Regions from separate parts of the Mesorhizobium sp. CNPSo 4670 genome, predicted to be linked through region 1. Evidence: predicted binding sites of a transcription regulator. Region 1 holds the regulator's gene; each other region holds the start of a gene.
What was found. Region 1 encodes LexA, which represses DNA repair genes until DNA is damaged. Its sites were predicted from a motif close to TGTTCNNNNTGTGTTCNG; they were not measured.
Positions count from the first base shown of each region.

Region 2: the regulator LexA is predicted to act here: its motif matches at 2,860-2,877, upstream of dinB (DNA polymerase IV).
Region 3: the regulator LexA is predicted to act here: its motif matches at 2,820-2,837, upstream of AC0ZT5_RS11815 (helicase-related protein).

Region 1 covers NZ_JBWJFQ010000002.1:53,326-63,693, reverse strand. Annotated here, with positions in the region: gene gltX (glutamate--tRNA ligase) at 1-301, opposite strand, end outside; gene AC0ZT5_RS03700 (ComEC/Rec2 family competence protein) at 404-2,866, shown strand; gene lexA (transcriptional repressor LexA) at 2,860-3,597, opposite strand; gene AC0ZT5_RS03690 (GntR family transcriptional regulator) at 3,970-4,707, opposite strand; gene kynU (kynureninase) at 4,870-6,117, shown strand; gene kynA (tryptophan 2,3-dioxygenase) at 6,146-6,982, opposite strand; gene AC0ZT5_RS03675 (AMP-binding protein) at 6,979-8,604, opposite strand; gene AC0ZT5_RS03670 (alpha/beta hydrolase) at 8,916-9,746, shown strand; gene AC0ZT5_RS03665 (molybdopterin molybdotransferase MoeA) at 9,792-10,368, opposite strand, start outside.
Region 2 covers NZ_JBWJFQ010000003.1:83,140-93,507, reverse strand. Annotated here, with positions in the region: gene AC0ZT5_RS06770 (FGGY-family carbohydrate kinase) at 1-1,041, shown strand, start outside; gene AC0ZT5_RS06765 (hypothetical protein) at 1,112-1,453, opposite strand; gene dinB (DNA polymerase IV) at 1,581-2,828, opposite strand; gene AC0ZT5_RS06755 (DUF899 domain-containing protein) at 3,038-3,751, shown strand; gene AC0ZT5_RS06750 (winged helix-turn-helix transcriptional regulator) at 3,803-4,225, opposite strand; gene AC0ZT5_RS06745 (dihydrofolate reductase family protein) at 4,339-4,926, shown strand; gene AC0ZT5_RS06740 (SDR family oxidoreductase) at 5,057-5,938, shown strand; gene AC0ZT5_RS06735 (alpha/beta hydrolase) at 6,047-6,988, shown strand; gene AC0ZT5_RS06730 (dihydrofolate reductase family protein) at 6,991-7,521, shown strand; gene AC0ZT5_RS06725 (sigma-70 family RNA polymerase sigma factor) at 7,518-8,453, shown strand; gene AC0ZT5_RS06720 (2OG-Fe(II) oxygenase) at 8,499-9,242, opposite strand; gene AC0ZT5_RS06715 (methylated-DNA--[protein]-cysteine S-methyltransferase) at 9,239-9,796, opposite strand; gene AC0ZT5_RS06710 (hypothetical protein) at 9,907-10,134, opposite strand; gene ada (bifunctional DNA-binding transcriptional regulator/O6-methylguanine-DNA methyltransferase Ada) at 10,156-10,368, opposite strand, start outside.
Region 3 covers NZ_JBWJFQ010000005.1:189,036-199,403, reverse strand. Annotated here, with positions in the region: gene AC0ZT5_RS11815 (helicase-related protein) at 1-2,651, opposite strand, end outside; gene phbB (acetoacetyl-CoA reductase) at 3,426-4,151, opposite strand; gene AC0ZT5_RS11805 (acetyl-CoA C-acetyltransferase) at 4,245-5,423, opposite strand; gene phaR (polyhydroxyalkanoate synthesis repressor PhaR) at 5,721-6,329, shown strand; gene AC0ZT5_RS11795 (citrate/2-methylcitrate synthase) at 6,369-7,511, opposite strand; gene AC0ZT5_RS11790 (citrate synthase/methylcitrate synthase) at 7,604-8,692, shown strand; gene AC0ZT5_RS11785 (patatin-like phospholipase family protein) at 8,907-10,037, shown strand; gene AC0ZT5_RS11780 (helix-turn-helix domain-containing protein) at 10,070-10,368, opposite strand, start outside.

The DNA of each region.
Region 1 (10,368 bases):
AGCTGTAGTAGGCCTTGCCCAAGCGCACGAGCTCCTCGGCCACCTCGCGATGACGCGGCGCGCGCTCGAACTGCGAGACGGCCTCGCCATCCCAGGAGAGGCCGAGCCAGGAAAGCCCGTCGAGAATGGCTGCGGTCGCGGCATCGTTGGAGCGCTCGCGATCGGTGTCCTCGATGCGCAGCAGCATCGTGCCGTCAGTGTGCTTTGCGTACAGCCAGTTGAACAGCGCCGTGCGCGCGCCGCCTATGTGCAGGTAACCGGTGGGCGAGGGGGCAAAACGGGTGACGACCTTGTCGGACATGAAACTCTCGGAAACCATCTGAAGCGGGGTGTGGTTGCGCGGACTTTCGCGCATTGCGCGTTCATGTAGCATAGGGTGTCGAGGGCGCAAGGGGCAGACCCGATGGCTGGACGGGGCTGGGGCTCGGATCAGGGCGAGGACGCCGCTATTGGCGTCAGCGAACGGTCCCTGTTTGCGATGCCGCTGCCGACTACGTCGCCACCGCCATCACCCATCTTGCCGGACCGCGGCAACCCGCCGTTGCAAGCGGATGTCTCCGCCCCCGTCCCTGTTGCCGAAGCCGGCAGGATCGTGCGCGTGCGCCGGCAAATCGGCCGGATATCACTGCCTCGGCTGCGCCACAGCGTGGCCACGGCAGGAAGCCTGGAGCTTGACCGAGGCGTAGCCTTCCTGCTGGTGCCGGTCTGTCTGGCGATCGGAGCGATCGGCTATTTTTCGCTGACGGTGGAACCAGATTTTGCAAAGCCTGTTGCGGTCGTCGTTCTGACGGGGCTCTGCGCGTTCGTCTCGCGTTCCTGGCCGAAAACCCATCTGTGTTTCATGGCTGTGCTGCTGTGCACGCTCGGCCTGCTCGCCGGCAAGGTCGAGACATGGCGGGCTGGAACGCAGATGCTGGGTTCGGAAATCTCGACCCAAGTGACCGGCCGCGTCGTCTCGCTTGACCAAATGGAGACCGGCCGCATCCGGTTGACCATCGACGTGACGTCGACCGCGAGGCCGAAATTGCGCTATGCGCCGGAGCGGGTTCGGCTTTCGGCACGAAAGATCCCGGCGGAGATCACCGCCGGCTCCCTGGTCACCGGCTACGCCAAGCTGTTGCCGCCCACCGGCCCGGTGAGGCCGGACAGCTACGACTTCTCCTTCGACAGCTATTTCGCCGGCATCGGCGGCAGCGGGTTCTTTCTCGGCAATCCAAAGCTTATCGCCGGCAATGACAACGACATGCCGCTGTCGGCCCGGATTGCCTCGGGGATAGAAAATGCCCGTGAAGCCATCGCCGACCATATCAGGGGCAGTGTCGGTGGGGCCGAAGGCGAGATCGCTGCGGCGCTGATCGTTGGTGTGCGCGCCGGCATTCCCGATGAGATCAACGAAGCGATGCGGCGCACCGGCATCTACCACGTCATCTCCATTTCGGGGCTGCACATGGCGTTGGTCGCTGGCACCATCATGATGCTGATGCGCAGCGCCTTCGCCCTGTTTCCGGACTTTTCCGCGCGGCGGCCGGTCAAGAAATACGCGGCCGCCGCCGCGCTTGTCTCGATCGCCGCCTATCTCGTCATCTCAGGCATCGTCGTTGCCGCCGAGCGCAGCTTCATCATGCTGGCGGTGATGCTGATTGCGGTGCTGTTCGATCGGGCGGCGCTGACCATGCGCAACCTGGCGATCTCGGCGATCGCGGTCATTGTGGTGTCGCCGCATGAAGTGGTCGGCCCAAGTTTCCAGATGTCATTCGCGGCGACCGCGGCGCTGGTCGGTGCCTATGCCGGCTGGTCTGATCATCGCGCGGGGAAAACGAGACCGCCGCCGCCACGGCGATCTCTGCCTGGCTTTCTCACGCGAAAATTCCTGTTGGCGATGGGTGGCCTTGCCATGACCTCCATCATTGCCGGCTCTGCCACGGCGCTTTTTGCCATCTGGCATTTTCAGCGGGTGTCGCCGCTCAGCCTGTTCGCCAATCTCGCCATCATGCCAATCGTCTCGCTGATTGTGATGCCTTTCGCCGTCCTCAGTGCGCTGGCGATGCCTTTTGGCGCCGATGGTCCCTTTCTTTACGTAATGGGCAAAGGCCTGACGGCGATGATCGCCATGTCCGGATGGATTTCCGAGCGCTCGCCGGTCGACGCGGTCGGGTTGATTTCGCAACAGTCCGTCCTGCTGGTGGCGATTGCCTTGGTCATCGCGACGATGGCGACGACATGGCTGCGGCTCGCAGCCCTTCCGTTCGCGCTTGCCGGCCTGTTGACCGTCTCGGACACGCGTGCCCCGGACGTGCTGATCTCGGAGGACGCCAGGCTGGTTGCGCTGCCGATCGGGGGTGGCGAACTCGCCGTCAGCCGGGCACGCCCGAACGAATTCACGGTCGACAACTGGAAACGCGCGCTGACATCCGAAACCATCGTCATGCCGGAGGTGTTCAGCAAAGGAGACGGGCAATTCGAGATAGCCGATGCCGCCGAGTTGCCGTCGGGCGCGCCTTTCTATTGCACATCGGGCGTTTGTCTCGCCAAGCATCCGTCCGGCGCGATCATCGCGCATGTCGAAGACCGAAAAGACGCCTGGATGGCCTGCGGCTTCGCCGACCTGATCGTCATCGATGACGCCACGGCCTATGACCCCTGTCACAATCCGCTGGTGCTCGTCATCACCAAGCGACAACTGGCCCGCAAGGGTAGCGCGGCCGTCTTCTTCGATCGCCAATCGGCGACCACGCCTGCGACGATGAGCTTCGCGGTGGACGGGTCATACCGGCCCTGGCACACGCAGCGCAAGTTTTCGCGCGAGGCGAGGGGCCTGCCACCCTACCGCAAACCCGAAAAGTCGGTCGCAAGCCCTGCTCAGTAGCGCCTGATCAGCCCGACGAGCTTGCCTTGCACCTTGACCCTGTCCGGTCCGAAAATGCGGGTTTCATAGGCCGGGTTGGCGGCTTCGAGAGCAATCGAGGCACCCTTGCGGCGGAACCGCTTCAGCGTCGCTTCCTCTTCATCCACCAGCGCCACGATGATCTCACCCGGGCTGGCTGTATCGGCATTGCGGATGATGACAGTATCGCCGTCGAAGATGCCGGCCTCGATCATCGAGTCGCCCTTGACCTCAAGGGCATAGTGTTCGCCGCCCATGATCATGTCCGGCGGCACCGAGATCGAATGCGTCTGGTGCTGGATGGCGTCGATCGGCACACCGGCCGCGATGCGTCCCATGACCGGGATCGACACGGCGGAGACCACGTCGTCGTCATTGCCGGCCGAAGGCATCCGTGAAGACGCAGGCTTGAGTTGCCGGCCAAGGCCGCCTTGACCGAGGCTGCCCTGGATGACGCTTGGCGAGAACTTCTTTGCCGCATTGAGGCCTGGCGCGATCGAATCCGGCAGCCGCAGCACTTCCAACGCGCGCGCCCGATTGGGCAGGCGACGAATGAAGCCGCGCTCCTCCAGCGCCGTGATCAGCCGGTGTATGCCGGATTTGGAGGCAAGGTCGAGTGCTTCCTTCATCTCGTCGAAGGATGGCGGAATGCCGCTTTCCTTGAGCCGTTCATGAATGAACATCAGGAGTTCGTGTTGTTTGCGCGTCAGCATGGCAGCCCCCAGGTTACCCAAAACCAGAATCGGAAAAACAAACCCAGAACAAACACTATCTGTTCCAGTTGTGTTCCGCAACCGTTTAAAGTTTAATGAACTTGTTAAGGTGGCTGAAATTATTTGGCGCCCCGGCGGTGGGTCGCGATCGACGCTTGCCTGCCAACGCCGAGTGCTTGGTTGGATTGAAATTGCTATGGTTAATGGCCTGTGGCCCACCCTGTGTCGGGCTTGGCCTCGGCCAACGCTGGAAGCTCGACAAGAGGGCTTGGTTCACTTCACCGGTCGTGGCTCCCGTGAACGAAAGGGAGCCAAAAAGCCAACTTTGGCGGAGGAATTGGCCATATCGGCCTTGCCTTGTTCCTCGTTGCATTACCGTTTGTTTGAGCTGCCATCGCCGGCGTGGACATAGACATGCAGCGTGTAGCCGATGTGGGCAACCATCAGGGTTTTCGCGCGCTCGATGTTGCGATCCAGCGCCGCTTCCATGAGCGCGGTATGATCTTTGATCGCGACGGCCTGGCGCAGCGCCTCCATGGCCTCTTCGTAGCCATGCTGGAGACCGGCGGCCGCACGCAAGGTTGGCGCCAGGCCAAGAAAGCGGTGATGGCGACGCAACTGATCCGCGATCGTGGAGTGGAAGGTCAGCAGCCAGGGGGATGTTGCCGCGCTGAGCAATGCCGCGTGGAAAGCCTCGTGCTTTTCATCCCATTCGTCGACCACGTTGTCGGACGGGTCGTCGACCGCGGTCCTGCTGCGCGACAGCCGATAGTGGGCAGCGACGACGGTGTCCTCCCATTCACGGCCGCCTTTCTCGATCGATTCGTGGAGCAGAGGCAGTTCAACCACCAATCTGGCGCGTGACAGATCTTCCAGCTCGTTGCGCGAGACCGGAGCGACGGCAAAGCCGCGATTGCTGATGGCGGTCACCAGGCGCTCGGCCTCCAATCGCGAGAGCGCCTCGCGCAGCGGTGTCCAGCCGATGCCGTAGCTGTTGCGCAACGCGCTAAGCTTGAGCGGTGCGCCGGGCTTCAGACGGGCGGTGAGGATATCGCGGCGCAGCAGCTTGTAGGCTGCTTCTGTCTTCGAGAAGTGCTCGTCGTCCAGCATTGCCGACCATCCGTACCAATTGGCCGGGTGATTATATATGAAATCCTTCCATTGCGTAAATTATATATAATGTTTGACAACACCCAAGGGACTGCCCATGATCGCGAACGGTTTCACCTGATATGTTCATCTGAGCACGCCCATGCGCGGGGATAGTCGACCATGAATGCAACTCCCGATCTCTCTGCAATCGAGGTGATGGACGCCGCGGACCCGCTACGCGCCATGCGCGATCGTTTCGTCTTGCCGCAAGGGGTGATCTACCTCGACGGCAATTCGCTTGGTGCGGCTTCACCCACCGTCTTCGACGAACTGAACAAGGCCGCGACACAGGAATGGGCGCAGGACCTCATCCGTGCCTGGAACACCGCCGGCTGGTTCGACATGCCGGTCGAGCTCGGCGACCAACTCGGACGCCTGATCGGCGCCGCGGCTGGCCAGACTGTGGTCTGCGATACGACGTCGATCAACATCTACAAGGTGCTACATGCGGCGCTCGCAATGCGGCCGGATCGGTCGCTCATCGTGGCCGAGGGCGACAGCTTCCCAACCGATCTCTATATGGCCGAGGGCGTAGCTTCGACGCGGCCCGGTACGATCCTGCGGCTCGAGGGCGTCGATGCGCCTGATATCGAGGACCTGATCGACGAGCGCGTCGCCGTTATCCTGGTCAACCACGTCAACTACAAATCCGGCCAGTTGCGCGACATGGCGGCGCTGACGCGCAGGGCCCATCAGGCCGGTGCGCTGATCGTCTGGGATCTCTGCCACACCGCCGGTGCGCTGCCAGTCGAACTCGACGGCGCCAATGCCGATTTCGCCATCGGCTGCACCTACAAGTACCTCAATGGCGGCCCGGGTTCGCCAGCCTTCATCTATGCCGCAGAGCGGCACCACGGTGATGTCTATCAGCCGCTCAGCGGCTGGTGGGGGCATGCGCGGCCGTTCGCCTTCGAACAGGGCTATGCCGCCGGCATCGGCATCCGCCGGTTCTTGTGCGGCACGCAGCCGGTGTTGTCGATGCGGGCGCTCAAGGGCGCCCTGGACCTCTGGAACGACGTCGACATGGCGGCGGTGCGCCAAAAGAGCATCGCGCTGACCGATCTGTTCATCCAGATGGTCGAAGCAAGGTGTGGCGCCTACGGGCTCGAGCTTGAAAGTCCGCGCAACGGCAACGAGCGCGGCAGTCAGGTGTCATTCATCCACCCCAGCGGCTACCAGGTGATGCGGGCCTTGATCGAGCGCGGCGTGATCGGCGATTTCCGCGCGCCTTCGACCATCCGCTTCGGTTTCACGCCGCTCTATGTCGGCTACAAGGATGTCTGGCAGGCGGTCGAGGTGCTGGAAGACATCTTGCGCACGGGTGCCTGGCAGGATGCGCGCTTCGCGGTCAAGACCGCGGTCACGTGAGTGTACGTCGCCCAAAAGCAAAGACAGATCAGAGCCGGGTGCGAACTGTCCAGAGTTCCGGAAACAGGACGACCTCGAGCATCTTCTTCAGGTAGGACGCACCCGACGTGCCACCGGTGCCGCGCTTTAGGCCGATGATGCGTTCGACCGTGGTGACGTGGTTGAAGCGCCAGCGGCGGAAATAATCCTCGAAGTCGACCAGCTTTTCAGCCAGTTCGTAGAACATCCAGTAGCGCTGCGGGTCGCGATAGACCGTCTGCCAGGCAACCAGGACCGCTTCATTCTCGGTGCGCGTCTCGCGCCAGTCGGCACGGTTGGCGTCGTCACCGATGTCGAATCCGTTGCGGGCGAGCAGCAGCAGCGCTTCGTCGTAGAGCGACGGCTCGGCCAGGATCGCCTCAAGCTTCCCGCTGAGGTCCGGCCGGTGCTTGTGCGGGCCGAGCATGGCGAGGTTGCGGTTGCCGGCCATGAACTCGATGGCGCGATACTGCCAGGACTGGAAACCCGAGGATTGGCCTAGCGCGTCGCGGAACTCTGTGTATTCGCTGGGTGTCATCGTCCGCAGCACGTCCCAGGCGTTGTTCAACTGCTCAAAGATGCGGGCGACGCGCGACAGCATCTTGAAGCTTGGCTCGAGGCGGTCGGCGCGGATCGAGCGGATCGCGGCACCGATCTCATGCAGGGCAAGCTTCATCCAGAGCTCGGAGGTCTGATGCTGGATGATGAACAGCATCTCGTCGTGTGCCGACGACAGCGGCGTCTGGGCCTCCAGCACTTTCTCCAGATGCAGATAGTCGCTGTAGGACATGCGCTCCTTGAACGACATCTGTGCGCCTTCGGATGCCGGATCGTATGGTTCGCTCAATTGATTTTCTCCGTGCGAAGCCGGAAGCGCTGGATTTTGCCGGTCTGCGTCTTGGGCAACGCAGCAATGAACTTCACAGATCGCGGATACTTGTAGGGCGCGATCGTCGCTTTGACATGGTCCTGCAGGCGCTTGATGGTCATCGCGTCAGGTGCCACACCTTGCACCAGCACGACATGCGCCTCGACGATCTGGCCGCGTTCGGCATCCTCAGCGCCGATCACAGCGCATTCAGCGACATCCGGATGCGCCAGCAGCGCCGCCTCGACCTCGGGGCCGGCGATGTTGTAGCCGGCGCTGACGATCATGTCGTCGGAGCGGGCGGCGAAATGGAAGAAGCCGTTTTCGTCCTGCGTGAAGGTGTCGCCGGTGAGGTTCCAGCCGTCGCGAACGTACTCCTTCTGCCTGTCGTCAGCCATGTAGCGGCAGCCGGTCGGGCCGCGCACCGCCAGCCTGCCGGTCGCGCCGCGCGGCACCTCGTGCATCTCGTCATCGACAATGCGCGCCTCGTAGCCGCCCACCGGCTTGCCGGTCGACGCAGGCTTCATATCGTCGAAGCGGTTGGAGATGAAGATGTGCAGCATTTCGGTGGCGCCGATGCCGTCGAGGATCGGCTTGCCGGTCTTTTGCGTCCACTCCTCGAAGACCGGGGCGGGCAAGGTCTCGCCGGCCGAAACGGCGACGCGCAGCGATGACAGGTCGGCACCCTCATCCATGGCCTTCAGCATGGCGCGATAGGCGGTCGGCGCGGTGAAGGAGATGGTTGCTTTGTAGGTCTCGATGATGTGGATCATGTTGGGTGGCGTCGCCTGTTCGAGCAGCGTCGCCGCCGCACCGAAGCGCAGGGGAAAGATGGCGAGGCCGCCAAGGCCAAAGGTGAAAGCCAATGGCGGCGAGCCCACAAAGATGTCGTCCGGCGTCACCTGGAGGATTTCGCGGGCATAGGCGTCGGCGATGATCAGGAGGTCGCGGTGGAAATGCATCGTAGCCTTCGGCACGCCTGTCGTGCCCGAGGTGAAGCCGAGCAGCGCGACGTCGTCGCGGCCAGTGTTGACGGCGCTGAAAACGACCGACTTGTCGAGGGCCGCCCGATCAAGTTCGGCATCATGATTGGCGGTGCCGTCGAAGCCGATGACCTGCTTGAGGAACGCGCTGTCCTTGGCGCAAGCGGTCATCTCGTCCATCAGCCTGGTGTCGCAAAGCGCGATCGTGATTTCCGCCTTGTCGACGATCTTGGCGAGCTCGCCGGCGCGTAGCATCGGCATGGTGTTGACGACCACGGCTCCGACCTTGGTGGCGGCCAGCCAGCAGGCGACCATGGCGGGGTTGTTGGCCGAGCGGATCAGCACCCGGTTACCCGGCTTGACGCCGTAGTTCTCGACCAGCGCGTGGGCCAGCCTGTTCGTCCAGTCGGACAGTTCCTTGTAGGTGCGGCGGCGGCCATTGCCGATCAGGGCGGTGTGGTCACCCAGGCCCTTCTCGACCAGCCTGTCGGTGAGTTCGACGCCTGCGTTGAGATGTTCGGGATAGTCGAAACCGTCGAGCAGGAAGTCCGGCCATTGCTCCGGCGGCGGCAGGTGATCGCGCGTGAACGTGTCGATATGCGCTGAAGGCCCAAGCATGTCGCCGCTATCCTGTCTGCTGCCTGGCCAGTGCGCGAAGGCGCCTGGCCTGATGGGGTGGATCTGAAGGTCCTGCTTTTGAGGAGGTTTTCGTGCTGCCAGTCGCACCTTGCTCGACACGACCCGAAAGGGCGTACATTGCAGGTTTGGGCAACACAGCAGACCTCCCATTGTCGGCTGTTCTTGACGGCAAGATCGCACCAGTCGAAATTTGTTTCAAGCCTAAAATGTTTTTGTCCTGGAGCATTGACGCATGGCGTGGCGGTGGCCATTGCTAGCGCAGAAACGATGCCGTTTGGGGGAGGGTACCGATGCCTAGACATCGCATTGCCGATTGGGACAATGCTTATGCCAACAGCGCGAACATCGCCGGCAGCGACCGCTGGCCAACCGCGTGGGTGGAGCCGGCGCAAGCGTTTCGTGACGCGCTTTCGGCAGAGGGTCGGGCACGGCTCGACATCACCTATGGCGGCGGACGGCGCAATCGCCTCGATCTTTTCCTACCCAGTGCCACGCCCAAGGGATTGGTGGTGTTCATCCATGGCGGTTACTGGATGGCGTTCGACAAGAGTTTCTGGTCGCATCTCGCCAATGGTGCGGTCAGCAGCGGCTTTGCCGTGGCGATGCCTTCCTACACGCTCTGCCCCGAAATCCGCATCGCCGGCATCGTCCAGGAGGTCGGCGGGGCGATCGGCAAGGCGGCAGGACTGATCGACGGGCCGCTGATGTTGACCGGCCATTCGGCCGGCGGACATCTCGCCAGCCGCATGGTGACGGCGACAACGCCCCTGGCGGCCGATGTGGCGCGGCGCATACGCCACGTCGTTTCGATTTCAGGCCTCCACGACCTGCGCCCGATCATGCGCACCGAGATGAACGCGACACTGGCAATCGACGAGCAGGAGGCGCTGGCCGAAAGCCCGGCGCTGTTGCGTCCAATGGATGGTGCCCGCATCACCTGCTGGGCCGGTGGTGGCGAACGCGCGGAGTTCCTGCGCCAGAACGCCTTGCTTGCCAATATCTGGACCGGGCTCGATGCCACGACCAGCGCCGTGGTCGAGCCCGACCAGCACCATTACAGCATCGTTGACGGCCTTGCCGATCCGGCGCATCCGCTGACCCGGACCTTGATCTCGGAATAGCCGAGTTGATTTTGGCTTGTTATCAATGGTTTGTTTGGCGAATCTTCAGCGCAACATCAGTACGCTGCAAGCTTCGCCAGCGGCTGCTGCGGGGGCAAACGGTGCCCGCACGATCAGCCCATTGGCATCAGCCAGCATTCTCAGCATTGAGGAATCCTGGATGCTGAACGGCGTCGCCATCAGCGCGCCGTTGTCGTCCCGGACCACCGCCCGCACATAGTCCTGGCGCAAATCATTGGCCGGCATTGCAGCGCCCAGTCGCGCAGGACGAATGTCCTGGCGGTGCTCGCGGCCACCGAGTCGCGCCAGCAGCGGCTTCAGGAACAGCTGCGAACAGACCAGGCTTGCCACCGGATTGCCGGGCAGGCCGATGCATCTGATGTGGCCGAGGCGGCCGAACATCAGCGGCTTGCCGGGGCGCATGGCGATCTTCCAGAAGCCGAGCGTCATGCCTTCGCCGGTCAGCACGTCGTGGATCAGATCATGGTCGCCGACCGAGGCACCACCCAGCGTGACGATGACGTCCGCACCGGCCGCGACCGCCTTCCGCACCAGCGCGGCGATGGCCTCCTCGCGGTCGGAGGCAATGCCGAGATCGAGCGCACGTGCACCGACCGACTGC
Region 2 (10,368 bases), on a different contig from region 1:
ACTTATCTGGCGCATGAGAGCCGCTGGGATGAGACTTATTTCCGCAACATCGGCCTCGGCGCGCTGGCCGACGAGGCGTTTGCGCGCATCGGCACCGAGATCGTACCGGCGGGAGCATCGCTCGGCAGCGGACTGACCGCGCAGGCGGCGGCCGACCTTGGCCTTGCCCCCGGCACCGCGGTGGCGGCCGGGCTGATCGATGCGCATGCCGGCGGTGTCGGCACGGTCGGGGCGCGCGGCGATTTCGGCAGTGTCCTGTCGCGCATGGCCTATGTCTTCGGTACCTCGGCCTGCACCCTGTCGTCGACCGCCGAACCGGCCTTCGTCGACGGCGTCTGGGGTCCGTATTTCTCGGCCATGGTGCCGGGGCTGTGGCTGAACGAGGGCGGTCAATCGGCGGCAGGCGCGGCCATCGACCATCTGGTGTGCATGCACCCGGCGGCCGGCGAAGCGGCGGCCACAGCGCAGGCCGAGGGGCTCGGCCTCAGCGCCTGGCTGTCGCTGCAGGCACAAAGCCGTGGGGGCGCCGCAGCGACGCCGGCGCTGGCCGGCGATATCCATGTCGTGCCGGAATTCCTCGGCAACCGCGCGCCTTTCGCCGACCCGGATGCGCGCGCGCTGATTGCCGGGCTCGATCTCGACACCAGCCTCGACAGCCTGGTCGGGCTCTATGTCGCCGGCGTCTGCGGGCTGGGCTACGGAGCGCGCCAGATCGTGCGGGCCGAGCATGACAAGGGCATCCCCGTCGACACTATCGTCGTCAGCGGCGGCGCCGGCCAAAGCCCACTGGTGCGCCAGCTGCTTGCCGATACCACTGGGATGGTGGTGGTGGCGTCGACCTCGCCGGAGCCGGTGCTTCTCGGCTCGGCGATGCTGGGCGCCGTCGCCGCTGGCGCCTACAAGGAGCTGGTAACGGCCATGGCGGGTATGTCGGAACTCGGCGAGGTCTATCATCCCGACGCATCGCTGGCTGGCTGGCACGCCAAGCGTTTCGCGGCGTTTGAGCTGTTGCAGCAGGCCGGCAAGGCGATCAGGGGCTGAAACAGGCAGCCACAAGGATGGCGTTGAATGGCAGAGGAACACACGTGCGCTTAGGCTGTGTGTCGTCGTCTCATTGAACAGACTGGATGAGCCATAGTAGGGCAAGAAGGTTGGCGAGCGATGCACTGGCCGGGCCGAACGTTTTCATCCGATCATCGATCGTGGCACCTATGACCGCATCCCCGGCCTGCACAAGGATCATTATCCAGGCGATGGCTTCAAGCCATTCCGTCGAACCTGTGAAAAATGGCACGGCGCTCGCGACCACCAAAGCCACGCTGCGTGCACAACCGTACAATGCTATCGTGCGGGCGTTGCCGGTTTCGTTCATGGCGGCAGCCAAGGAGAAACCGAGACTGACGACCGCGCTGAGAGCTGTGACTGACGCGCAAACGATGAAGGCTGTGAACATCGCATTCCATGGCTTGTGGCCGCTACACCTTACTCGAATAGCCAGGGCCTGAAATCAAGTCACTCTTTGCCGCTACCAGTTACAACTTGCGCGGTCATATGCAGGGCACGAATGGCTTCGGCTGCCCTCAGAGCTCCTTCTGCGCCAATTCCCTGAATTCGTCGGGCACCGAGCGTGCGGCCTCCAGCGCCACAGTGCCGTAGCCGACCGACTGCTTGCCGAAGCGCTCGCGGATCTTGTCGATGGCGCGGTCGGCACCGAAGCGTGCCAGGCCTTTCAGCGTGCCCGGCCTGTGCTTCTCGTCGGCGAGGCCGAGCGGCAGTTCGAGTTGCAACTCGGCACTTTCCTCGAGATGCGAGACCGAGATCGCCAGCAGCGAGATCGTCTTCTCGTACGGGTGGTCGGCAAGCGCGCCGCGCACCAGGTCGCCGGCGATTTCGGCCAGCATCGTGGTCGCCGAGATCGGCTGGTCGAGCGTGATTGAGCGCGTCACCGCGCTGAGATCGGCAAAGCGCACGCGCACCGTCACCGTGCGGCCGGGCCTAGCCTTGGCGCGCAGCCGACTGGCGACGCGGTCGGCCAGATGCAGCAAAGTGGGCACGATGACCCGCGCAATAGCGGGCTTCTGGCCGAGCGCCGATTGCGCGCCGGCCGAGTGCGCCCGACGCCTGGTCTCCAGTTTGCGCGGGTCGCGGTTCCATGACAGCGCCGACAGCTTTTCGCCAGCGGCGGGACCGAGCAGCCGCGTCAGCGCGCCGCTATGCGTCCTGGCCAACTGGCCGATGGTCTCGATGCCGATTTCGGCCAGCCGCGCCTTTGTCGCCGGGCCGACGCCCCACATCAGGCCGACCGGCAGGTGGTGCAGGAAGGCGATCTCGGTGCCGGGGTCGACCACCACCAGTCCGTCGGGCTTGGCGACCTGCGAGGCGATCTTGGCCAGATGCTTGGTGCGCGCCACGCCGATCGAGATCGGCAGGCCGAGCTCTGCACGGACGCGGCGGCGGATGGTCGTGGCGATCTCTTGCGGGGATCCGAACAGGTGTGTGCAGCCGGCGACATCGGCAAAGGCCTCGTCGATGGAGATGCGCTCGACCACTGGCGTGAAGTCGTCGAGCACTTTGATCGCGGCGTCGCCCAGACGCTGGTAGTCGCTGAAATTGCCACAGACGAAGATCAGCTGCGGGCAGAGCTCGCGCGCCTTGCGCCCCGGCATGCCGCCGCGCACCCCGAAGGCGCGCGCCTCGTAGGAGGCGGCAAGCACGACACCGCCGCCCACCGCAACAGGTTTGCCGCGCAGCGACGGATCGAGCAACTGCTCGACCGAGGCATAGAAGGCGTCGAGATCGGCATGCAGGATGGTGGCTGTCGTTTCCATCCCGACCGCACATCCGCAGTTGCTGATAGACAGGAACATATAGAGAACAAAGCACGCACGACTGTCAAGCAGAATGTCGGCGTCCGGTGCTATCATCCGCGTTCTTCAGCACAAATTGCACAGGTGACGTCGGATCGCGGTTTTCGACAACGTCTTAAAGACAGGCAACGAGACTGTCAGCATACGCCAGAGTGCGGAAGGAGGACGACATGACCAACCACATTATCGCGCCTTACACGGATTGGTTTGAAGCGCACAAAGCGCATCTCGGGAAAGAGAAGGCGTTTACGCGCCAGCGTCAACAACTCGCGGCGGACCGGCGGGCACTGCCGTGGCTTCGGATCGACAAGCCCTACGATTTCGATACGACCCAGGGAAGGAAATCGTTGGCCGATCTCTTCAAGGGCCGCAGCCAGTTGATCATTTATCACTTCATGTTTCCGCCCAATGCGGACTATCGGTGCACCGGCTGTTCATTCCTTTGCGACCACATCGACGCCGCCAACCAGCATCTGATGCATCGCGACGTCTCCCTGGCCGTCTGCTCGCGCGCTCCTCTCGCCGAGCTACTGGACTTCAAGGCGCGGATGAATTGGCAGTTTGACTGGGTGTCGTCTTTCGGAGGCGATTTCAATTTCGACTTCCAAGTATCGTTCACCGAGGACCAGATCAACTCGGGCAAGGTGTTATTCAATTTCGAGGAGGTCGCGATGTCAGGCAGAGATCGTGGTGGTACGACCGTTTTCTACAAAGATGACGATGGGAAGATTTATTGTACGTTCCAGGTGCGGGGCCGTGGTGGCGAGAACCTGATCGGGACATATAGCTATCTCGACCTGACTCCCGTCGGCCGCAATGAAAATGGGCCCTCACATACGCTGGGCGATTGGGTCCGTCTTCACGATGAGTATGATGGTCGCTGATTGTCCTTTTATCGGCGCGAGGGAACGCCTGCCTTGGCAGAGCTTCGGCGATCATATGTTCGCCAGATGCTCCGCGCGCAACGCCGCCTTCATCTGGTCCAGCGCAGCTTCACCGCCGGCCGCCAGAGCCTCGGCGATCCGGGCGAGCTTGTCGTCGGCCCTGCGGTGCTTGCTGCCCCAGGCGCCGAGCGTCGCCAGCACGGGCAGCAGGTCGATGCCTGCCTCGGTCAGCCTGTAGACCGTTTTCAGCCCGTGTGTCGGGTCGTCGCTGCGGATGAGGATGCCTTCGTCCTGCAGAGTCTGCAGCCGCTCGGCCAGCGTGCGCGAGGAGATGCCTTCGTCTGACTGCAGGAATTCCCGAAAATGCTTTTTTCCAGCGAAGATCAGGTCGCGGATGATGAGCAGCGTCCAGCGGTCGCCGAGCAGTTCGAGCGACAGGTTGATCGGACAGCCGGACTTTCCCTTGGTCGACATCTCTATGGTTCCATTTTTAAATCAATTTACTATTGACATCGTTCTCCGCCGTGCGTCAAATGGTTCCAGAAGTAAAGCATTCGTCAGCGTCGGACAAACCGAGGAGAATGACCATGAAAAGACTGATCCTGCAGATGCAGATGTCGGTCGACGGCTTTGTCGGCGCCAACGAGGATCATCACTGGCAGCTCTGGGAATGGGGCGACGACAGCGCCTGGGACGACGAGCTGAAGCGGGACTTCAACGCCGCTTTCGCCGGCGTCGACACCATCCTGCTCAGCCGCAAGATGGCCGAGGAGGGGTACCTGACCCATTGGGGCAATGCGGCGAAGAAGTTTCCACGCGATCCGTTCTACGCCTTTGCGCAGCGCATCGTCGAAGCACGAAAGGTGGTGCTGAGCGACAAGCTCAAAGCCTCGCGATGGGAGCGCACGACTGCTGCCAGTGGCGACCTGCCGCGCGAGGTCAAGGCGCTGAAGGCGGGCGAGGGCGGCAACATGGCCGTCTTCGGAGGCGCCGGTTTCGCTTCCGCCCTGATCGCGGCCGGGCTGGTCGACGAGTTCCAGCTGTTCGTCAACCCGGCGGTGCTGGGCGCGGGACCGCGGATCTTCGACCAGGGCGGGTTCGAGACCCTGCGGCTGCTCGGCTCGAAAGCCTATGCCTGCGGGATGGTGGTCAACCGCTACGCGCCGGTGGCATGATCCGAGGCATGGTGGAGGCATCTCGCCGATAAAAAGATGTTTGGGCGGAATCCTTTGCCCGCGTCTCTTCGTCTTCAACGTGCGGTCGCTAGAGGGCGGGCGCATCAATCCTGAACGGAGAGACAAGACCATGATCCTGGTGACAGGCGCCACGGGCCTTAACGGCAAGGCCATCGTGCGCGAGTTCGCTCGGCAGAAGCATCAGATGAGGGCGCTGGTGCGGGACCCGGCCCGTGCCTCGGCGGCGGGGCTCGACGGGCTTGCCGGGATACAACTGGTCGAGGGCGACATGCGCCGGCCTGAAACGCTGGGCGCTGCACTCGACGGCATCGACCGCTTGCTGATGATTTCGACCGCCGCCGAGGACATGACGGAAACGCAGTGCCGCTTCATCGACGCCTGCAAGCAGGCCGGTGTTGCCCATGTGGTGAAGTTTTCCGGCGCGGAATCCAACGTCGGTTATGACGCGACGAAATTCCGCTTCACGCGCATGCATGAGGAGATCGAGCGCTATCTGGAGGGGGCAGGCATGGCGTGGACGCATCTGCGCCCCAGCCAGTTCATGCAGGTCTATCTGCGCGACGCGCCAACCATTGCCGCCGAGGGCGTCTTCCGTCTCGCACTCGGCGACACCGAACTGTCGCCGGTCGATGTCGAGGACATCGCCAAGGTCGCCTTCCGGCTGCTGCGCGACGGCGGCCATGCGGGCGAGAGCCTCGACATGACCGGGCCCGAGGCGCTGACGATGCGCGATGTCGCGGCGCGGATCTCGCAAGCGATCGGCAAGCCGGTTCGCTATGTCAATGTGAGCCTTGAGGTGCGGCGGCGCAATCTGCTGGCCGGCGGCATTCCAGGCGGTTTTGCGGATGCGCTGGACGAGCAACTGGCCGAGCGGCTACGGCGGCCGAAATCGCGGGTGTATCTGGCGACGCATGAGATGTTCGGCGTGCGGGCAACGCCGTTCGTCGAATTCGCCCGACGTCATGCCGCAATGTTTGGCGGCGAGCACTAGCCGCGCTCGCGCAAAAAACATCCGCGGCCACGTATCCTTTCCGACCGCTCGTTCGTCCTAGGCTTCGAAGGTCGCGCGGCCCGCGATCCGCAACCCCGGGAGACCATCATGGCGAGCATACAGAGCGAGGCAAACAGGAACCACTACGCGGCGCTGGCTGCCAATGCAGACAAACTGACGAGCCCGCAAGCGATCATCGACTACAACGACACGCATTGGACGGCGCTGACCGGCGAACCCGGCGGCGTCGACTATATCGAGGTCGATGCCGGCGGCGTGCCGGCGATGTGGATCGTGCCGAAGGGCGCCGACGAGCAGCGGGTGCTGTTCTACGCGCATGGCGGCGGCTTCATCGGCGGCTCGATCTACACGCACCGTAAGCTGGTCGGGCATCTGGCCAAGGCCGTCGGCTGCCGGGCGTTGCTCTACGGCTATCCGCTGGCGCATCAGGCGAAGCATCCGGTCCAGCTCAATGCGGCGATGAGCGCCTGGAACTGGCTCACCGACCGCACCGGGCAAGGCTTCGACACCAGGCACATCGCGCTTGCCGGCGATTCCTGCGGCGCGGTGCTGACCTATGGCGTCCTGCAGCGCCTTCGTGAGGAGGGCCGGCCATTGCCTGCCGCGACGCTGATTATCTCCGGCTGGTTCGACATGGCGCTGACCGGTGCCAGCTATGAGACCAACCGCGACAAGGACCCGGCTTTCGCCAAGGCTGCCGTCGACTGGCTGGCGACGAACTTCATCGGCGATGGCGACCGGCTCGATCCGGAGGTCAGTGCGCTCTATGCCGACCTCAGCGGATTTCCGCCTGTCTTCCTGCAGGCCGGCGGGGATGAGACGCTGGTCGACGAAAGCCGCATGTTCGCCGACCGCGCCAGGCTCGCCGGCGTCGAGACGCGGCTCGACGTCTTTGACGGCATGCTGCATTCCTTCCAGATGATGGCCGGCAAGGCGCCGGAAGCCGACGACGCGATCGGCCGGCTCGCCGCCTGGGTGCGGCCGAGACTTGGGCTGCCGGACATCAGCAACAGCGACAAGGCTGCCTGATTGTGCGCCGGTTGATCGTGTCGAGCTTCGTGTCGCTGGATGGTGTCATCGAAGCACCGATGGCGTGGGCATCGCCCTTCTTCGACGAGCGGAACCAGGCGCACGCCTTGCAGGCGTTGTCCGGCGTCGACTTATTCCTGGTCGGCCGCGTCACCTACGAGATGTTTTCGGCGCGCTGGTCTGACATCAAGGGTCCCTATATGGACCGTATCAACGGCATGAAGAAGCTGGTCGCCTCGACGACACTGAAGACGGCAGGATGGAATGCCAGCGTGCTCGAAGGCGACGCCGCTGAAGCGCTTGCCGCGATCAAGCGGCAGCCGGGCGGCGATATCCTGAAATATGGGGTGTCGCAGCTCGACCGCACGCTGCTTTCCGCCGGGCTGGTCGACGAGTATCATCTGTCGATCGTGCCGACGCGGGTCGGACACGGCAAGCGCGCCTTCGACGATGTCGGTTCCATCAAGCTCGACCTCGTCAGCACGCATCGTTTTGACAATGGCGTGGTGACCCTGACCTATGTGCCGCGATGAACCAGCATATCCGAAAATCTCGTGACACGGCGCAAGGGATACGGCCGCGGCTTGATGCCGAAGGCCTGTTCGACCTGCGCTATGCAGCGTTCCTGGAGACGGTTTCGCATCTGCGCGTCAAGCTGCACCGGTACTGCGCGCGCATGACCGGCTCGGTCCTCGATGGCGAGGACATCATGCAGGAGGCGCTGTTCGAGGCCTATCGCAAGATCGAGTTGCTCGACGATGCGCAGGCGCTGCGGCCCTGGCTGTTCCGCATCGCCCACAACCGCTGCATCGACTTCATCAGGAGCCGCCGCGCCCGGCAGCGAGCCGAGGCCGGCTATGCCGGCGACGAGATCGTGCTGCCTGTCGAGCCGGCCGGTCCCGGCGCCGGCCGTGCCATCGAGCGGTTGGTCGTGCATCTGCCACCGAAGGAACGCGCCTGCGTGCTGCTCAAGGATGTCTTCGACCATTCGCTTGAGGAGATCGCCGATCTGGTCGGCTCGACGTCAGGCGGCGTCAAGTCGGCGCTCAACCGCGGCCGGGCCAAGCTCGCCGTCTTGCCGGTGCAACCGGTGGCGGTACCGGCACACGATGCCGAGCTGGCGCGGCTGCTCGACCGGTATGTCGAATTGTTCAACAAGCGAGACTGGGACGGGGTGCGGGCGCTGGCCAGCGCCGATGCCCGTTTGCGCGTTTCGGATTGCTACAACGGCTTGCTCTCCAGTTCGCCCTATTTCGCCGAATTTGAGCGCAGCGAGCTGCCCTGGCGCATACGGCCAGGCGCGTTCGAAGGGGAGAACGTTCTGGTCGTCGACAGGCTGCATGGCCAGGCCTGGCGGCCGGCGTATCTGGTGCGGATCCATGCCGACGGCGGTGTGATCGACCGTATCAGCGACTACTATGCGTGTCCCTGGATCATGGATATGGCATCCGCCGACGCCGGATGAAGTGCCTTCCCTTCTCCCACAACAAGGGGAGAAGGGAAGTCGGCCTCACTTGGCGTCGTGAAAAATAATGCCGACCGTGTGGCGCATGCCTGAGCGCAGGCGGCTGACGCCGTGGCGCAAATTGACGCGGTAGTTGCCCTTGGTTCCCTGCACCGGCCGGTTGTGGACGGCGAAGGCGACCGCGTCGCCCTGGCGCAAGGGCACCACTTCGACCCGGCTCTGCATGCGCGGCCGCTGTTCGGTCAGCGCGAACTCACCGCCGGTGAAATCCTTGCCTGGCTCGGAAAGCAGGATCGCCACCTGCAGCGGGAAGGCGAGATCGCCATAGAGGTCCTGGTGCAGGCAGTTGAAGTCGCCGGGCACATATTGCAGCAGCAGCGGCGTCGGCCGCGTCTGGCCCGCCTGGTGGCACTGCTCCAGAAACTCGGCATGCGTCGCGGGATAGCGCATGGCTTGCCCCATGCGCTCGTTCCACTGGTTGGCGACGTCGGCCAGCCGGGGATAGAGCGCGCTGCGCAAGCCGCCCAACAGGTCGGGCAAGGGATAGCGGAAATAGCGGTACTCGCCCTTGCCGAAGCCGTGCCTGGCCATATGGATGTGGCTGCGGAAATGCTGTTCATGGGGATAGAGGCCGGCGATCTGCCGGCACTCGTCGGGTGAGAGCAGCTTTTCGATCACAGCGCAGCCGAAGCCGTTAAGCTCGGCGGCAAGGGCTGGCCAGTCGTAAGCGGCGATGCGCACCTCAGTGGCTTCGACCACGGATGTGGCAACCTTGGCGTGGGCGTTCATAGCGCGACCTCCTTGTCGAGCAGGACGCGCTTGCGCTCGACGCCCCAGCGGTAGCCGGCCAGCGTGCCGTCGGCGCGGACAACGCGGTGGCAGGGAATGCCGAGCGCGATGGGGTTGGCGGCACAGGCCGTCGCCACGGCGCGGGCACCGTTCGGCTGGCCGAGGCGCCGGGCAAGGCTGGTGTAAGTGATGGTGGCGCCGCACGGGATAGAGCGCAGCACGTCCCACACCCTCTGCTGGAATGGCGTGCCGTGGCGCATGTCGAGCGGCAGGTCGAGACCGGCGCTGGGCGCTTCGATGAAGCGCGCTATCGCCGCGAGATCGTCGCGCAAGGCGTTTTCGTCTTCGACCAGCATCTTGCCGGGGAAGCGATTGCCAAGGTCCTGCTCCAGCGCATCGGCATCCGGGCCGATCAGGATGGCGCAGACGCCGAAGGCGCTGCGCGCCGCCAGGATGTTGCCGATCGCGGATTCGCCGATGGCATAGGCGATGGTGTCGAGGGCGTTGTGGACGCCCGCCGTCGGTGCGTTCATTCGAGTTTGCATGAGGTTCATTGCCTGCACTCCTTTGTCTGTGACTGAACCCTACAGAGACGGCGTCCGGTCCTCACTCCGGTGCTTGCTTTCAAATTCAAATCGCAGAATCCGGGCCGTTCACACTTTCGTCACGCGAGGCGGGTGACGGAGATTTCACCGAGCAGGAACACTTCGCCGGTCAGGAGCCGCAGCTCGATCTCGCCGGTCGCGGTCAGGTTCCACTCGGCTTTGCCATTATCGACCATCTGGCCAATGACGGTCATCACCAGTGATTTCGCGTCCTGGGTGCGTGGGTTGGCGGCAGCGCTGTTGCGGGTCTTCGCATCGGTGGTGGGAGACCTTGCCATCGCGCGCATTGCCGCCGGGTCCTCCCGCCGTCAGGCCCTTGAAGACCGGTATGCGGCGATGTCGGGTGCCTTCACACAGCCCGATCCGCCGGACGACGCCTCGCGGTCGAGCAGCGCGCGTTTGCGCTCCGCTCCCCAGGCGTAGCCCGACAAGACACCGTCCTTGCGGATCACGCGGTGGCAGGGAATGGCAACGGCGAGCGTGTTGGCGGCGCAGGCGGCGGCGATGGCGCGGGTCGCCTT
Region 3 (10,368 bases), on a different contig from region 1:
GTTTCGGCGACGGCCTCAACAGGGGCAGCGAGCTCCGAGCCATCGACCGAAACCTTCGCGACTGCATCGACCGCCACGGCTTCCGCCGCCTTGGCCTGCTCGGCTCGTGCAGCCTCTTCAGCCGCGGCCTTCGCTGCCGCTGCTTCGCGCGCGGCATTGTCCTGCGCTTCGAGCCGCGCCTTGACCTCGACGGCCGGCTTCGGTTCGGAACGATAGCCGAGACCTTTCAGGATCTCTTCCATGTCGTCGGCGGTGGCACCGAGGATCGACATCATCGGCGGCGTCACCATGAAGGACTGGCCGTCATAGGCGCCGTCCGGCCTTTGGCCGAGACCAGGCTTCCAGTTGGTCGCCGGGCGGATCAGATCCGCCAACCGCTCCAGAATGTCGATGCGCACGGCGCGGCGGCCCAGATTGCGGTAGCCGGCAAGCTTGTAGAAGGTCTTGTCGAAAGCCGGATCGATGACCACCGAGGTGCGGCCGGAGGCGAGGGCATGGACCACGTCGCCAAAGCCCGGCTTGTCCTTGCCGTCGTTCTTCAGCGCCCACAGCAAGGTCACCAGTCCGGCTGGCGCCGGCTTGATCAGCGCCGGCACGAAGACATGGTAGGCGCCGAAGCGCACGCCGAGCCGTCGAAGGGCTGCACGGCCCTCCTGGTCGAGCGACTTCATCTCCTCGGCAATGTCGCGGCGGTTGATGAGGCCGAAATTCTCGACCAGCTGGAAGGCGATGCCGCGGCCGATGCCGGCAATCTGGTCGGCGTTCTTCAGGTCGACCAGCGGCTTCAGCAGCAACTCGATCTGGAAATTGACGAAACGCTCGGCACGCGCCGCGACCTTGTCGCGCGCCGGGCCGGTCAACTGTTCGTCGGCCAGCAGCACGAGGCGCGGCTTCAGCGTGTCTTCGCCGGCAACCAGAGTGCCGATCGGCGCGCCGATCCAGCGCAGCGTGCCATCCGAGCCAAGCGCGATATCGCCATTGGCGCTAGCGCCGAAGCGTTCGGCGCGCGCCTCGAATTCGGCGGCCAGCGCCTTCTGGGCGGCGGTGCGCACAGCCTTGGCGTCTTCGCCGCCGGCGGTCTGGTCGGCGGTGAAGCGGAACCCTTGCAACTCGCCGACATGATGGCCTTCGACAAGGACGGTTCCGGTAGGACTAATTTCGGCTTCAGGCATGGTATTTTCTCTAAGGCGCCGCATGAGGACGGAAGTCCTGCGGTCTACGAAGCGTTTCGTCAACCGCTCATGCAGCGCATCCGACAATCTGTCTTCGATTTCGCGCGTCTTTTCCTGCCAGTGTGCCTGATCGGCCAGCCAGCCGGGCCGGTTCGACACGAATGTCCAGGTGCGGATCTGGGCAATGCGATGCGACAGCGTGTCGATGTCGCCTTCGGTGGTGTCGGCGCGGCGCACCTGTTCGGCCATGTAATTTTCGTCGACATGGCCATGCCGGGCGAGGTCCGTATAGATCGAAGCAATGAGGTCGGCATGCTGGGCCGGCGCGATCTTGCGGTAGTCGGGCAGCGCGCAGGCTTCCCACAGCAGCGCCACGCGTTTGGCATTGGTGGCGAGTGCGCGGATATCCTCGTCGCGCGACAGGTGCTCGAGCGCCTGCGCATCGACGGCAGGCAGTGCCCGCGTCAGCCCCTCGACCGGGGCGTTGGTCTCGATCGAGCGTTTCAGCGCATCGAGACTGGCGAAGTCGAAATGCGCGGTGCGCCACTGCAGCACCTTCACAGGGTCGAAGTCGTGGCCTTCGATCTTCTTGACCAGATCCTCGTCCAGCGGATCGACCTGGCCGGTGACGCCAAAGGTGCCGTCGCGCAGATGCCGGCCGGCGCGGCCGGCGATCTGGCCAAGCTCGGCCGCCGTCAGGTTGCGATACTGATAGCCGTCGAACTTGCGGTTCTGGGCGAAGGCGACATGATCGAGATCAAGGTTGAGACCCATGCCGATGGCGTCGGTGGCGATGAGATAGTCGACGTCGCCCGACTGGAACAGCGCCACCTGGGCGTTGCGGGTGCGAGGCGACAGCGCGCCGAGCACGACGGCGGCGCCGCCCTGCTGGCGGCGGATCAGCTCGGCGATGGCGTAGACCTCGTCGGCGGAGAAGGCGACGATCGCCGTGCGCCGCGGCAGCCGCGTCAGCTTCTTCGAACCGGCATAGGCAAGATGCGAAAGCCTCGGCCGCGTCACCACCGACACGCCCTTCAGCAGGCGCTGGAGGATGCCGTGCATGGTGGCCGCACCCAGCAGCAGCGTTTCCTGGCGGCCGCGCAGATGCAGGATGCGGTCGGTGAAGATGTGGCCGCGCTCGAGATCGCCGGCCAACTGCACCTCGTCGATGGCGACGAAGGCGGCGTCGGTCTCGCGTGGCATGGCCTCGACGGTGCAGACCGAATATTTGGCGCCGGGCGGTTGAATCTTCTCCTCGCCGGTGATCAGCGCGACCTTGTGGGCGCCGACCTTTTCGCAGACGCGGCCATAGACCTCACGTGCAAGCAGCCTGAGCGGCAAGCCGATGATGCCACTGTCGTGCGCCACCATGCGCTCGATGGCGAGATGAGTCTTGCCGGTGTTGGTCGGCCCAAGCACGGCGGTCACGTCACGGCCCGACAGGATCAGCGGCTCGGTATGTTTCGACTGGATGTTCATCGACCTGGAAATAAGGCTTTCTGGCCTCTCGTTGTCGGGAGCGTGCCTCAAGTGGCGCGTATGACAGGCGACACATAAGGATTTCGAGCGCGAAGCGAAAGCGGAATGTTCCACCGGTGGCTCGAAGTCATCTCCTGTCAAGCTCCAGAATGGTTGCGGATTAACAGTTGGAACGAGTCTGGAACGAATCGGAGACGAATCAGTGACTCGACCAGATTCAGCTTTTGTTCACGGCTACATATGGATTTTGTGACCATGAGTCTCACCACATGCTGAATCAACGAACTGGCCCGTTTCATGCAGGGCGAGCTCTGTCGTTAACCTTTGCCGGCGAACGACTGGAATGCCTTGGCCAGCCTCATCCAAGATTATGAAATTGTTGATCTTTCCTAAGCGGCGTTAAGGATTTGACGGGCGATTCCAGCTGTTGTCGTTAACACTCCGCTCAAAGCCGGAACGAATCGGCTACGAATCGGCGATGCCAGAATCTTCCCGTTTTGTTCACCCCAATATCTTGTGTTGCGAACAGCTTATCCACCGAGAATCCACAGGTTGCAAAGCCACTTTTGCACTGGGCAGCCGGTGGTTGTTAACCTCTGCGTGCCGTAATGGGGCACCAGCCGGCGTGGGGCAGGTCGAAGGCATGAAGTCGCCGGCGAATGACGGACCGGTTTGCCGGTCCGTCGATCTCTCCACCCACATCGGCGCTTCTACCGTCTGGACAAAAAACCGCTTCGCACTTTTCCTGGAATGCTTCAGACGAAGTGAAATGCTTCAGGCGAAGTATTGGCCGCCATTGGCTGAGATGGTCGAGCCGGTGATGAAGCCGGCATCTTCGGATGCGAGGAAGACAACGCAGCGCGCGATCTCTTCCGGTTCGCCGAGGCGGCCGACGGGGATCTGCGGGATGATGCGCTCGTTGAGCACCTTCTCGTCGATCGCCTTGACCATTTCAGTGGCGATATAGCCGGGGCAGATGACATTGACGGTGATGCCGGCGCGGGCCCCTTCCTGGGCGAGCGCCTTCGAAAAGCCGATATCGCCAGCCTTGGCGGCGGAATAATTCACCTGTCCGGCCTGGCCCTTCTGGCCGTTGATCGAGGAGATGGTGATGACGCGGCCGAACTTGCGGTCGCGCATGCCGCTCCACAGCGGATGCGTCATGTTGAAGACGCCCGACAAATTGGTGTCGATGACCTCTTTCCACTGATCGCGCGTGATCTTGTGGAACATGGCGTCGCGGGTGATGCCGGCATTGTTGACCAGCACCGAGACAGGACCGAGATCGGCCTCGACCTGCTTGATGCCGGCGGTGCAGGAATCGTAGTCGGCGACCGACCATTTGTAGACCGGGATACCGGTTTCGGCCTTGAATTTCGCCGCCGCGTCGTCATTGCCGGCGTAGTTGGCGGCAACCGAATAGCCGGCGTTCTTCAATGCTATCGAGATCGCCGCGCCGATACCGCGCGATCCGCCTGTGACGATTGCTACCTTGGTCATGCGTTTCCCCTATTTTGATATCGCCCTGTTGTCGGGCTTGGCAGGCACTGCATACCGACCGGGCGGCTCGCGCCGCCCGTTCAGGTGATATCCTTAGAGCGCTTCCACGCACATGGCGACGCCCATGCCGCCGCCGATGCATAGGGTGGCGAGGCCTTTCTTGGCGCCGCGCCGACGCATTTCGAAGACCAGCGTGTTGAAGATGCGGGCACCCGAAGCACCGATCGGATGGCCGATGGCAATGGCGCCGCCATTGACGTTGACGATCGAGGGATCCCAGCCCATGTCCTTGTTGACGGCGCAAGCCTGGGCGGCAAAGGCCTCGTTGGCCTCGATCAGGTCGAGATCTCCGACCGACCAGCCGGCCTTCTCCAATGCCTTGCGCGAAGCCGGTATCGGACCGGTGCCCATGATCTGCGGGTCGACGCCGGCGGTTGCCCAGGACACGATGCGCGCCAGCGGGGTGATGCCGCGCCTCACCGCTTCCGCTTCGCTCATCAGCACCGCACCGGCGGCGCCGTCATTGATGCCGGAGGCGTTGGCGGCGGTCACCGTACCGTCCTTGTCGAAAGCCGGCTTCAGCTTGGTCATGGCGTCGAGCGTGGCACCGTGGCGGATGTACTCGTCCTGGTCGACAATGGTGTCGCCCTTCCTGCCCTTGATGGTGACGGCGACGATCTCGTCCTTGAACTTGCCGGCCTTCTGCGCCGCCTCGGCCTTGTTCTGCGAGGCGAGCGCGAACTGGTCCTGATCGTCGCGGGTGATCTGGAACTGACGAGCGACGTTTTCGGCGGTGTTGCCCATGTGGTAGCCGTTGAAGGCATCCCACAGTCCGTCCTTGATCATGGTGTCGATCAGCTTGAAGTCGCCCATCTTGACGCCGGCGCGCAGGTGCTGGGCATGCGCCGAAAGCGACATCGATTCCTGTCCGCCGGCGATGACAACCTTGGCATCGCCGGTGGCGATCTGCTGCATGCCGAGCGCAATGGCGCGCAGGCCCGAGCCGCAAACCTGGTTGAGACCCCAGGCCGTGGTTTCCTTGGGCAGGCCGGCATTGATCGATGCCTGGCGGGCCGGGTTCTGACCCTGAGCGGCGGTCAGCACCTGGCCGAGGATGACCTCGTCGACCTCGCCTGGTTCGACACCGGCACGCGACAGCAGTTCCTTGATGACGATAGCACCGAGCTCATGCGCCGGGGTGGTGGCGAAAGCGCCGTTGAAGGAGCCGACCGGCGTGCGCGCCGCACTGGCAATGACGATGGAAGCGGACATTTTCTTCTCCAGGCTTCAAGGGTGTTGTTCTGTCGTTGAGGACTTTTCTTGCCCTTTCCAGAACCCAAGTCAAACCTGAAATGGGCATGGCGCCCATGCGCTGCAAGCACATGGCGCCTTGCGATGGCGCTACTCTGTCCGTTGCTGCGCAGCATATTTTGCCTGCTATGCAGCATTTAATGATGCCGCAGTGCACAAACTGCTTGGAATTGTGAGGCTTTTGCGCATATCCTCAAAAAAGGCACAATCGTTACCGGCGGCTTACTCGGGGGCGCCGGTGTCCCGGGGAGGATGCAGATGGCCGCGAAAGACGATCCGATCATCATCAAGAAATACGCCAATCGCCGCCTCTACAACACAGGCACCAGCACCTATGTGACGCTCGAGGACCTCGCCGAGATGGTCAAGAAGGGCGAGGAGTTCACCGTCCAGGATGCCAAGACCGGTGACGATATCACCCATCCGGTGCTGACCCAGATCATCTTCGAGCTGGAGAACAAGGATGGGCAGAACATGCTGCCGATCCCGTTCCTGCGCCAGCTGATCGCCTATTATGGCGACCAGATGCAGATGATCGTGCCGAGCTTCCTCGAACAGTCCATGCTTGCCTTCTCCAAGGAGCAGGAACGCTTTCGCGAGCAGATGAAGGGTGCGCTCGGCAAGTCGCCGCTGGACATGATGAAGATCACCACGCCGATCAAGGCGCTGGAGGAGCAGACGCGCCGCAACATGGAAATGTTCCAGAATGCGATGCGGCTGTTCACGCCCTTCCCGCCGGCGGGTTCCGCGCCAGCCGCGGCCCCGGCCGAGCCGGCCAGGAAGGAAACACCGGAAAAGCCCGACGACCTTCAGGATCTGAAGGATCAGATCGCCGCCATGCAACGCAAGCTCGACACGATGTCGTGAGCGGTTCGGATCGAAAGATCCGCTAGCCGGCGCATAGTGCTATCGCGGCAGCAATCCCTCATAGCGGCCGCGTGGCCTGATGACAGTTCCACTTGTCACCTGTTCGATCGTGTGCGCGGCCCAGCCGACGCTGCGTGCGAGTGCGAACAGGCGGAACGGTGCATCGCGCGGCAAGCCAAGGCCGCGTGTCAGCACGGCCAAAGCGAAGTCGATGTTCGGATGCGCGCCGGTCGCGGCAAGGGCCGCATCACGCAGCGATTGAGAGAGATCATCGATGTCGATCACGCTCAGCAATGCCGCCGCGCGGGGATCGCCGTCGGGATAGAGCGGATGGCCGAAGCTCGGCAGAGGCCGGTCATGGCTGAGCCAGCGCCGGATCGCCGCCTCGGCACCGTGCCGCCCCGCATCCTCGGCCAGTTGCATCACCGCTTCGCCGGCGCCGCCATGGCGAGGGCCTGACAATGTCGCCAACCCAGCGAGCAGGCAAGCGGCCATCGGCGCTCCGGTGGAGGCCGCGACACGGGCGGCGAAGGTCGATGCGTTGAGTTCGTGGTCGGCGAGCAGGATGAGCGCGCGGCGGATCGCATCGGCTGCCGCTGCATCCACCGACCAGTCCCGCGCCAATCGCCGATGAACTGGGTCCGGTCCCGCTGATGCGCCCAAGGCGCTGGCCAACACGCCGACCGCGTGCGCGGCATCGGCATGCAGCGAGGTGGCGCTGCGCCCGAGTGAAGGTCGCCCCTGGCCGGCAAGCACGGCAAGTTGCGCAAAGGCCGAGGCCCGGCCGGGTTGGTGGGCCGCATCCGGCACCGGCGCTCGGAAGGCCACCGGTTCAGGCAGCGCCCAGAGCACTGCCGCTGTTTCTTCCAGCGTGGCACTCGCTGAAAGCGCAACGGCGTCCTGGCCACGATAGACAAGATGACCGTGCAAGACGGTCGAGATCGAGGTGACGATCGACGGTTCGCCCCAGGCAATGGCGCTTTCGGCGATGGCCGACGGGCTGCGTCCTCGCGCCCTTCGCGTTGCCAGTGCCGCTATGTCGTCGGCACGATATTGGCTGCGGCGCGGGTCGGCGCGGTCCGGTTGCATGCCGATGCGGCCGCGGCTGACATAGGCGTAGAGTGTCTGGGGCCGCACCTTGAGCCTTTCCAGCGCCTCTTCCCGCGACAACCACTCGGACATATCGAACTCCGATATTGATTATATTGATCAAGATTGATCAGCAAATTGCCTAGCATTATCTCTACTGGGGAAATGGATCAAGGAGGCAGGCTATGGCGAATGGGCTCGACGACGTTGTGGCGGCTGAAACCGTCCTCTCCGACGTGGATGGTCTTGGTGGCAATCTGACCATCCGCGGCCATTCGCTGCGGGACCTGGCTGGACGCTGGAGCTACGCGCAGGTGGTCAGCCTGCTGCTCGATGGCTTCTTCGAAGACCTTCCCGGCGACGCCGAACTGGCGCAAGCGTTGGGCCAGGCGCGCGCAGAAGTGTTCGAGCGGCTTTTGCCCTCGCTGCCCTTGCTGGCATCGCTCGATGTCTACAGCGCCATGCGCGCCGGCATGGCGCTGCTGCCGGACGGCGAGACTTTGCCGGACGCGCTACGGCTGGTTGCGGCGCCCGCGGTGTTGACGACGGCCCTGCTTCGCCTACGGCGCGGTGAGGCGCCCATCGCGCCGGACAGCCTGTCCGATCATGCCGCCGACATGTTGAGGATGCTCAGCGGTCGTGCCGCCTCGCCGGCGCTGGCGAAGGCGCTCGACACCTATCTGGTGACCGTCTGCGATCATGGCCTCAATGCCTCGACCTTCGCCACCCGCGTGGTCGCGTCGACGCAGGCCGGCCTGACATCGTCCGTGCTGGCCGGGCTCGGCGCGCTCAAGGGCCCGCTGCATGGCGGCGCGCCCGGTCCGGTGATCGAGATGCTGGATGCGATCGAGGCGCATGGCGATGCCGCCGGCTGGCTGCGCGACGAGGTCGCGCATGGCGAGCGCATAATGGGCTTCGGCCATCGCATCTACCGCGTGCGCGATCCGCGTGCCGACGTGCTGAAGGCGGTCGTGCGGCAACTCGGCGGCGAGAGCGAAACCGGTCGCCGGCTGGCCTTCGCGGAGACAGTGGAGCAAGCCGCGCTCGACGTGCTGCGGATCGCCAAGCCGTCGCGCTCGCTGCAGACCAACGTCGAGTTCTACACCGCGCTGCTCCTGGAGGCCGCGGGTTTCCCCAAGGAGGCATTCAGCAATGTGTTTGCCGCCGGGCGTGTCGCCGGCTGGATTGCGCACGCCCGTGAACAGCAGACGACTGGACGGTTGATCCGGCCGCAGTCGCGCTATGTCGGGCCGGTGCCGGATCTCGTTGCCTGAGGCTGTCTGCCTGTTTCGATGGATGCCGCCTCTCCGCTCCGAAGCGGCGAGGCGGTCTTTCATGACCGAAATTTCATGTGATCACGCGACCGTGTTCGTGTTCTTGCCTTGGTCAGGACTTATATGCTGCACTGCAACATAGGTCCGCTGTAACCGACCGTCCCGATCCCCGGGGCTTGATGAGGCCTGCAGCATCCAAAACGACAGGAACGCCATGACGAAAAACGGCAAGGCGGAGGAAACCAAGAAGATCAACATCGCGCTTCAGGGCGGCGGCTCGCACGGGGCCTTCTCCTGGGGTGTGCTCGACCGGCTGCTGGAGGATGGCAGGCTGGAGATCGCGGCGGTGTCCGGGACCAGCGCCGGCGCCATGAACGCGGTGGCGCTGGCCGATGGCTTCGTGCGCGGCGGCGTCGAGGGCGCGCGGCAAAAGCTCGACGATTTCTGGCGCGCGGTGGCGGCAAAAGGCAGGTTCAGCCCGGTGCAGCGCATGCCGTGGGATGTCGCCTGGGGCAATTGGTCGATCGAGAACACGCCGGGCTATGTTTTCTTCGACACCATGTCGCGCGTGTTTTCGCCGTATGTCGCCAACCCGCTCGGCCTCAATCCGCTGCGCGACGTGGTCGCGCAGGAGATCGATTTCAAGAATGTGCGTGCTTGCAAGTCGATGGAACTGTTCATTTCGGCGACCAATGTCGAAACCGGGCAGTTGCGCGTGTTTTCCGACGGCGAGATCGACCTCGACACGGTGATGGCCTCGGCTTGCCTGCCGCAACTGTTCCGCGCCGTCGAGATCAAGGGCGTGCCCTATTGGGATGGCGGCTATGGCGGCAATCCGGCGCTTTATCCGTTCTTCAAGACGGCGGCGACCGAGGACGTGCTCCTGGTGCAGATCAATCCGGTGGTGCGGGAAGGAACGCCAAGGAGCGCCAACGAGATCCAGAACCGCATCGACGAGATCACCTTCAACGCCGGGCTGTTGCGCGAATTCCGCTCGATCGCCTTTGTCAAGGAGCTGATCGCCGCCGGCCGCCTGCCGCATGGCGAATACCGCGACATCCGCATGCACCGCATCGATGCCGACGAGGCGTTCAAGGACCTGTCGGCGTCGTCGAAGGTCAATGCCGAATGGGCGTTCCTGAGCTATATGCGCGATCTCGGCCGCACCGCCGCCAGCGACTGGCTGGAGGAGAATTACGATGCGGTCGGCAAGCGCCCGACGCTCGATCTGTCAGGCGAGCTCGATGACGGCTTCAAGCCGGTGCGTGGTCCCGCACCTGGCCGGCGGGTCAAGGAATTCCTCGCTGTGCGCAAGAACCCGGAGGCAGAGCGCCGTCGCGCCTGACCCGAAAACCGGCACAGCCTGGCTTCTTGGCTTCATCCAGCTTTTAGGGTCAGGTCGATCACCCTGATCAGGGCGGCGGCGGCCTGCCGCTGCCCGCCGGGATCGCTGATGCGGGCCTTCATGCCTTCCAGCCCGTCGAGCAGCATGTCGGCAAGCAGTTGCGCCGACAGGCCCTTGGCGGTGAGATCGGCGCCGTTGCTGGCAGCCTCGCCCTCGATCGCGGCGGCGATATGTTCGACAAGACCGCCGCGCCAGCAGCCGACCAGATCGCCAAGGCTCGATTTCATGTCCAGCAATTCGGCGCCGTGCGGCGAGGCAACGACCGCGCTCA